3 regions of the Pseudomonas sp. LBUM1663 genome follow, and region 3 is predicted to be linked to each of the others. Evidence: predicted binding sites of a transcription regulator. Region 3 holds the regulator's gene; each other region holds the start of a gene.
The links. The regulator sigma-54, encoded in region 3, starts transcription at its own class of promoters, with help from an activator protein. The targets are predictions, from matches to a motif close to ANTGGCATNNANNTTGCTNT.
Positions count from the first base shown of each region.

Region 1: the regulator sigma-54 is predicted to act here: its motif matches at 1,159-1,178, upstream of ACA075_RS25990 (pilin).
Region 2: the regulator sigma-54 is predicted to act here: its motif matches at 888-907, upstream of glnA (glutamate--ammonia ligase).

Region 1 covers NZ_CP166792.1:5,681,645-5,683,889, reverse strand. Annotated here, with positions in the region: gene pilB (type IV-A pilus assembly ATPase PilB) at 1-999, opposite strand, end outside; gene ACA075_RS25990 (pilin) at 1,226-1,648, shown strand; gene ACA075_RS25985 (BON domain-containing protein) at 1,968-2,245, shown strand, end outside.
Region 2 covers NZ_CP166792.1:337,620-339,864, reverse strand. Annotated here, with positions in the region: gene thiI (tRNA uracil 4-sulfurtransferase ThiI) at 1-673, opposite strand, end outside; gene glnA (glutamate--ammonia ligase) at 1,004-2,245, shown strand, end outside.
Region 3 covers NZ_CP166792.1:998,475-1,000,719, reverse strand. Annotated here, with positions in the region: gene lptB (LPS export ABC transporter ATP-binding protein) at 1-127, shown strand, start outside; gene ACA075_RS04335 (RNA polymerase factor sigma-54) at 312-1,805, shown strand; gene hpf (ribosome hibernation-promoting factor, HPF/YfiA family) at 1,880-2,188, shown strand; gene ptsN (PTS IIA-like nitrogen regulatory protein PtsN) at 2,201-2,245, shown strand, end outside.

The DNA of each region.
Region 1 (2,245 bases), 2.0 Mb from region 3:
GGTCTTGCCCGAGCCGGTCGGCCCGGTGACCAGGATCATCCCCTGTGGCTGCTTCAGCGCGGCCATGTACAAGTCTTTCTGCTCAGGCTCGTAGCCGAGGGCATCGATGCCCATTTGCGCGCTGGACGGGTCGAGGATCCGGATCACCACTTTCTCGCCCCACAGGGTTGGCAGGGTATTGACCCGGAAGTCGATGGACTTGGTCTTGGACAGGCGCATCTTGATCCGCCCGTCCTGGGGTTTGCGCCGCTCGGAGATGTCGAGGCTGGCCATGACTTTCAGCCGCGCCGCAATGCGGTTGGCCAGTTGGCTTGGCGGACTGGCGACTTCGCGGAGCATGCCGTCGGTGCGCATCCGCACCCGGTAGGTTTTTTCGTAGGGTTCGAAATGCAGGTCGGAAGAGCCGCTTTTGATCGCATCGAGCAACATCTTGTGGACGAAACGCACCACCGGCGCGTCATCGGCATCCTGGCCGGCGATGGCGTCCTTTTTGTTGTCGTCGACCGACTCGATGTCCAGCCCGTCAAGGTCAACATCGGCCATGTCTTCCAGGCCGGTGGAATGGCTGTCGAAGAATTTCTCGATGGCGTCGCTGAGTTTATCGTCCTCCACCAGGATGGCTTCGGTGTTCAACCCGGTGCTGAACTGGATGTCATTGATGGCTTGATGATTGGTCGGGTCGCAAATCCCCACGAACAGTTTGTTGCCACGGCGCCAGAGGGGCAGGGCGTGGTGCTGACGGATCAGCTTCTCGCTGACCAACCCTCGGGGCTGGGTTTCCCTGTCCAGGCAATTGAGGTCGAGCAGCGCCATGCCGAAATGCTCCGACGCAATCTCGGCGACCTGTCGGCTCTTCACCAGTTTGTTCTGCACCAGGTAACTGACCAGGGAGATTCTGCTGCGTTGGGCTTGCTGATACGCCTGTTGCGCGCTTTGTTCAGTAAGCAGTTCGGCCAGGACCAGTTGCTTGGCCAGACCGCTAAGGGCGATGTCATTCATTGGGATACCGGATGCAGACAGTTCATGACTTATAGCCTAGTCAAGGCGCTGAGCCAAACCAGCGGCCATCAGGTGACAAATAGTGTCAGATAGTGCGGATCCTGGGGGTAGGAAAGGTCTCTATGGTGGTCTCGTGCCCCGCCAGCAGGGGGCTTGGCGCTTGGCATGGGCTGTGCTGCGGTTTAATTCAGATCATGAGATTTCGACTCATGCATGGAGCCTGTCTATGAATACTCAAAAAGGTTTTACCCTGATCGAACTGCTGATCGTCGTCGCGATCATCGGGATTCTGGCGACGTTTGCGTTGCCGATGTACTCCAAATATCAAGCGAAAGCCAAGGTCACTGCGGGCCTGGCCGAGATTTCGGCGATGAAAGTGCCTTATGAAGAGGTGATCAATCAGGGGACTGCGCCCACGATAGCCAACGTGGCTCCGGCGGGTACTGCGACTACCCCTAACTGCACAATATCTGTGACGGGGACTGCATCCTCAGGCGCGGGCACCATCGTATGTACGATTTTGAACGCTCCAGCGCCAGTGCTTAGCAAGACAATCACACTGACCCGTGATGCAACCACTGGCTGGGTCTGCACCAGTACAGCTCAGCAGGACTTCCTGCCTAAAGGTTGCACCGGTTCCGCAACATAACGCTCGACTATTCCCTTGAATGCCAAAGCCCCGCCTTAAAAAGCGGGGCTTTTTTGTTGGTACGACATCCTCAGATTTCGATAAACGAGAAAACCCCGACAATTCATGGCCTTAGGCCCACGTCAAAACCCGCAACTTGCATGTAGAGAATCTCGAAGTCATGCATTTTGCATGATTGCGAAAATCGGCCAGTTTCATAAGTTGCTGTTTTATAAGGATTTATTGCCTGTCTCAAAGTTGGCACAGCGTTCGCAATATACCCAGTAACCCTGCTGACAAGACACGCAGCAGACTTTCTAGAAAAACAGGAGTTACTCGTATGAAGAAGTTCGCTATCGCTGCCGCTACTGCTACCGCGCTGACCCTGACTATGGCCAACGCTGCATTTGCACAGACCACTACCACCCAGGCTCCGATGACTCTGGCGGCGGGTGAAGTAACCAAGGCTAAAGAAGCCACTTCCGATACCTGGATTACTACCAAAGTCAAAAGTGACCTGGTAACCGAAAAAGGCATCCCTGGCACCGACATCAAAGTCGAAACCAACAAAGGTGTTGTATCGCTGTCGTCCACCGTCGCGGTGACTGACGCTCAGAA
Region 2 (2,245 bases), 660 kb from region 3:
CTTCCATGACGCCCAGTTCATGGGCCCGTCCGCCCAGATTGAAGAAGCAGAAATGGCTCATCAGGCCGCGGCGCATGATCTGGTAAGCAGCAACGGTGGAATCGAAGCCACCGGACATCAGCACAAGCGTCTGTTCCAGGGCACCCAGCGGATATCCGCCGATGCTGTTGTGCTGGCTGTGGATCACGAACAACCGTTTGTCGCGAACTTCGATGCGGACTTCAATTTCCGGCTCTTTCAGCGAGATTCCGGCGGCACCGCACTGACGACGCAGTTGGCTGCCGACGTATTTCTCGACGTCCATCGAGCTGAATTCATGCTTGCCGGCACGCTTGCAGCGCACCGAAAAGATCTTCCCGGCCAGCGCCTCGCCGAAGTGCTGCTTGCACTTGGCGACGATATCGTCGAAGTCGCCCAGCGGGTATTCGTCGACTTGCAGGAAATGCGCGATGCCCGGCATGCAGCTCAGGCGCTCGGTCATCTCCTTCAGGGCCTTGGGCTCGCTAACGCGGGTTTCCAGCTCGAGATTGTCCCACACACCGTTCACCACCACAGCCGGATCCAGGTCGCGGAGCACGGTACGGATGTTTTTGGCCAACTGGCGGATGAAACGCATCCGTACCGGGCGGCTCTTGATGGTGATCTCGGGGAAGACTTTTACGATTAGTTTCATGAAAACAGCGCGCGCTGGGCCAGCCGAAAAAGGGGGGCGCGGATTATAGCGGAAATTGCTCAAGGTTTAACCAGTTAATGTGCAGAAGGTTTTGCGCGCACCAAAACAGGTCATTTGTTGATTTTAACGCTACATTGTAGGGCGAGATTTTCCGCTTACAGATGCTTTGTGCCTATATAAGCGTGATATTGGGGCAAAAAACCCATGCTGGGGCACTGGCATGCAATTTGCTCCCTTGTGAGGCAGGTTGCCTTGGCAGAGTATTCGCGCCGGCATCACCCACATTCTAAGGGCATCCACTACTAAGCCCGAAGCCACCCGGAGGACACTATGTCGAAGTCGGTTCAACTCATCAAAGATCATGACGTCAAGTGGATTGATCTGCGCTTCACGGACACCAAAGGCACTCAGCACCACGTGACCATGCCGGCTCGCGACGCGCTGGATGAAGCTTTCTTCGAAGAAGGCAAAATGTTCGACGGTTCCTCCATTGCTGGCTGGAAAGGCATCGAAGCTTCCGACATGATTCTGCTGCCGGACGACAGCACTGCCGTTCTCGACCCGTTCACCGAAGACCCAACGCTGATCATCGTTTGCGATGTAATCGAGCCTTCGACCATGCAAGGCTACGATCGCGACCCACGTGCGATCGCCAAGCGTGCCGAGGAATACCTGAAGTCGACCGGTATCGGCGATACCGTTTTCGTTGGCCCGGAGCCTGAGTTCTTCATCTTCGACCAGGTGAAATTCAAGTCCGACATCTCCGGCTCGATGTTCAAAATCTTCTCCGAACAAGGTTCGTGGATGTCCGACCAGGACATCGAAGGCGGCAACCATGGCCACCGTCCAGGTATCAAAGGCGGTTACTTCCCGGTTCCTCCGTTTGACCACGACCACGAAATCCGTACCTCCATGTGCAACGCCATGGAAGAAATGGGTCTGGTCATCGAAGTTCACCACCACGAAGTGGCAACTGCTGGCCAGAACGAAATCGGTGTGAAGTTCAACACCCTGGTCGCCAAGGCTGACGAAGTTCAGACCCTGAAGTACTGCGTACACAACGTAGCTGTGGCTTACGGCCGCACCGCGACCTTCATGCCTAAGCCTCTGTACGGCGACAACGGTTCGGGCATGCACGTCCACCTGTCCATCGCCAAAGACGGCAAGAACACCTTCGCTGGCGAAGGCTATGCTGGCCTGTCCGACACCGCCCTGTACTTCATCGGCGGCATCATCAAGCACGGTAAGGCGCTGAACGGCTTCACCAACCCGTCGACCAACTCCTACAAGCGTCTGGTCCCAGGTTTCGAAGCTCCGGTAATGTTGGCCTACTCGGCTCGTAACCGTTCCGCTTCGATCCGTATTCCTTACGTGTCCAGCCCTCGCGCTCGCCGTATCGAAGCCCGCTTCCCGGATCCAGCAGCCAACCCGTACCTGGCCTTCGCTGCCCTGGTAATGGCCGGCCTGGACGGCATCCAGAACAAGATCCACCCTGGCGATGCAGCTGACAAAAACCTGTACGACCTGCCGCCTGAAGAGGCGAAAGAGATCCCACAAGTTTGCGGCAGCCTG
Region 3 (2,245 bases):
ACTGGATATCTGCGAAACCGCCTACATCGTCAACGATGGCCAACTGATCGCCGAAGGTGACTCCGCCACCATCCTGGCCAACGAACTGGTCAAGGAAGTGTATCTGGGCCATGAGTTCCGCCTGTAAGCGTTGAGGTGTCTGGCTGGTTGTCCGGGCGCTTGCCTCGATAAAAAATCAATACTTTTTTATTGTTACAGCGCTCTAGGCAAACGCTGCAGTTTCGGGCATATAATTTGCTTATGTTTGGCGCTCCGGCGCCCTGTAGTGGATGGCGCATGTGCGCCGGCGAATAAGGTGTTAAGCCCCTGCCATGAAACCATCGCTAGTCTTGAGAATGGGCCAGCAGCTGACGATGACACCGCAGCTGCAACAGGCCATCCGCCTGCTCCAATTGTCGACCCTGGACCTGCAACAGGAAATCCAGGAGGCCCTGGAGTCCAATCCGATGCTCGAACGCCAGGAAGAAGGCGACGACTTCGATAACGCCGACCCCTTGGCCGACAAAGCCGAGCAGCTCCCCAACGCCGACATTTCGGAACCCTCCTACCAGGAAACCGCCCCGACGGTGGATAACCTCGAGGAAGGCGACTGGAACGAGCGCATTCCCAACGAGCTTCCCGTCGATACCGCGTGGGAAGACGTCTACCAGACCAGCGCCAGCAGCCTGCCGAGCAACGATGACGACGAGTGGGATTTCACCACCCGCACATCCGCCGGTGAAAGCCTGCAAAGCCATTTGTTGTGGCAACTGAACCTGGCACCGATGTCCGACACCGATCGCCTGATCGCCGTGACCCTGATCGACTGCATCAACAATCAGGGCTACCTGGACGAAACCCTCGAGGAAATTCTCGAGGCCTTCGATCCGGAACTAGACATCGAACTGGACGAAATCGAAGCCGTCCTGCACCGCATCCAGCAATTCGAACCGGCCGGCATTGGCGCCCGCAACCTGGGCGAATGCCTGCTGCTGCAATTGCGCCAACTGCCTGCCAAGACGCCTTGGCTGGCCGAAGCGAAACGCCTGGTCACCGACTACATCGACCTGCTCGGCAGCCGTGATTACAGCCAGCTGATGCGTCGCATGAAGCTCAAGGAAGATGAACTGCGCCAGGTCATCGAGCTGGTGCAGAGCCTCAACCCGCGCCCGGGCTCACAGATCGAGTCCAGTGAAGCCGAGTATGTTGTCCCTGACGTGATCGTGCGCAAGGACAATGAGCGCTGGCTGGTCGAGCTGAACCAGGAATCAGTGCCACGGCTGCGGGTCAACGCCCAATACGCCGGTTTTGTCCGCCGCGCCGACACCAGCGCCGATAACACCTTCATGCGCAACCAGCTGCAAGAAGCCCGCTGGTTCATCAAAAGCCTACAAAGTCGCAACGAAACCCTGATGAAAGTGGCCACCCAGATCGTCGAGCATCAGCGCGGCTTCCTGGAGTATGGCGACGAAGCGATGAAACCGCTGGTGCTGCATGACATCGCCGAAGCGGTGGGGATGCACGAGTCGACGATTTCAAGGGTGACCACGCAGAAGTTCATGCATACCCCTCGGGGCATATATGAACTGAAATACTTTTTCTCCAGCCACGTCAGCACCTCCGAAGGCGGCGAATGCTCGTCCACAGCGATCCGCGCGATCATCAAAAAACTGGTTGCTGCGGAAAATCAGAAAAAGCCGTTGAGTGACAGCAAGATCGCTGGTTTACTGGAGGCACAAGGCATTCAGGTGGCTCGCCGCACCGTCGCCAAGTACCGCGAATCCCTCGGGATCGCGCCTTCGAGCGAACGCAAGCGGTTGATGTAGAGCCACGCCACAGCGTTCCAGTGGTAGATCATCTGATCTACCGCTTTATGCACTGGCAACGAAGGAGAAGCTGTATGCAAGTCAACATCAGTGGACACCAACTGGAAGTGACCGAACCTCTTCGCACCTACATCGGCGAAAAACTCCAACGATTAGAGAGGCATTTCGACAAGATCACCAACGTGCAAGTCACGATGTGCGTCGAAAAGCTGAAGCAGAAAATCGAAGCCACGCTGCATATTCCCGGCAGTGAGGTCGTCGCAAACGCGGAACATACAGATATGTACGCGGCGATCGACTTACTGACCGACAAGCTGGATAAACAACTCAAAAAGCATAAGGAAAAGACCCAAAGCCTCCTTCAGGGCGCGACCGGTCGTTAACACTCCCTACCCATGATCCGACTTGAAAGCATCCTGACCCCCGGCCGTTCCCTCGTG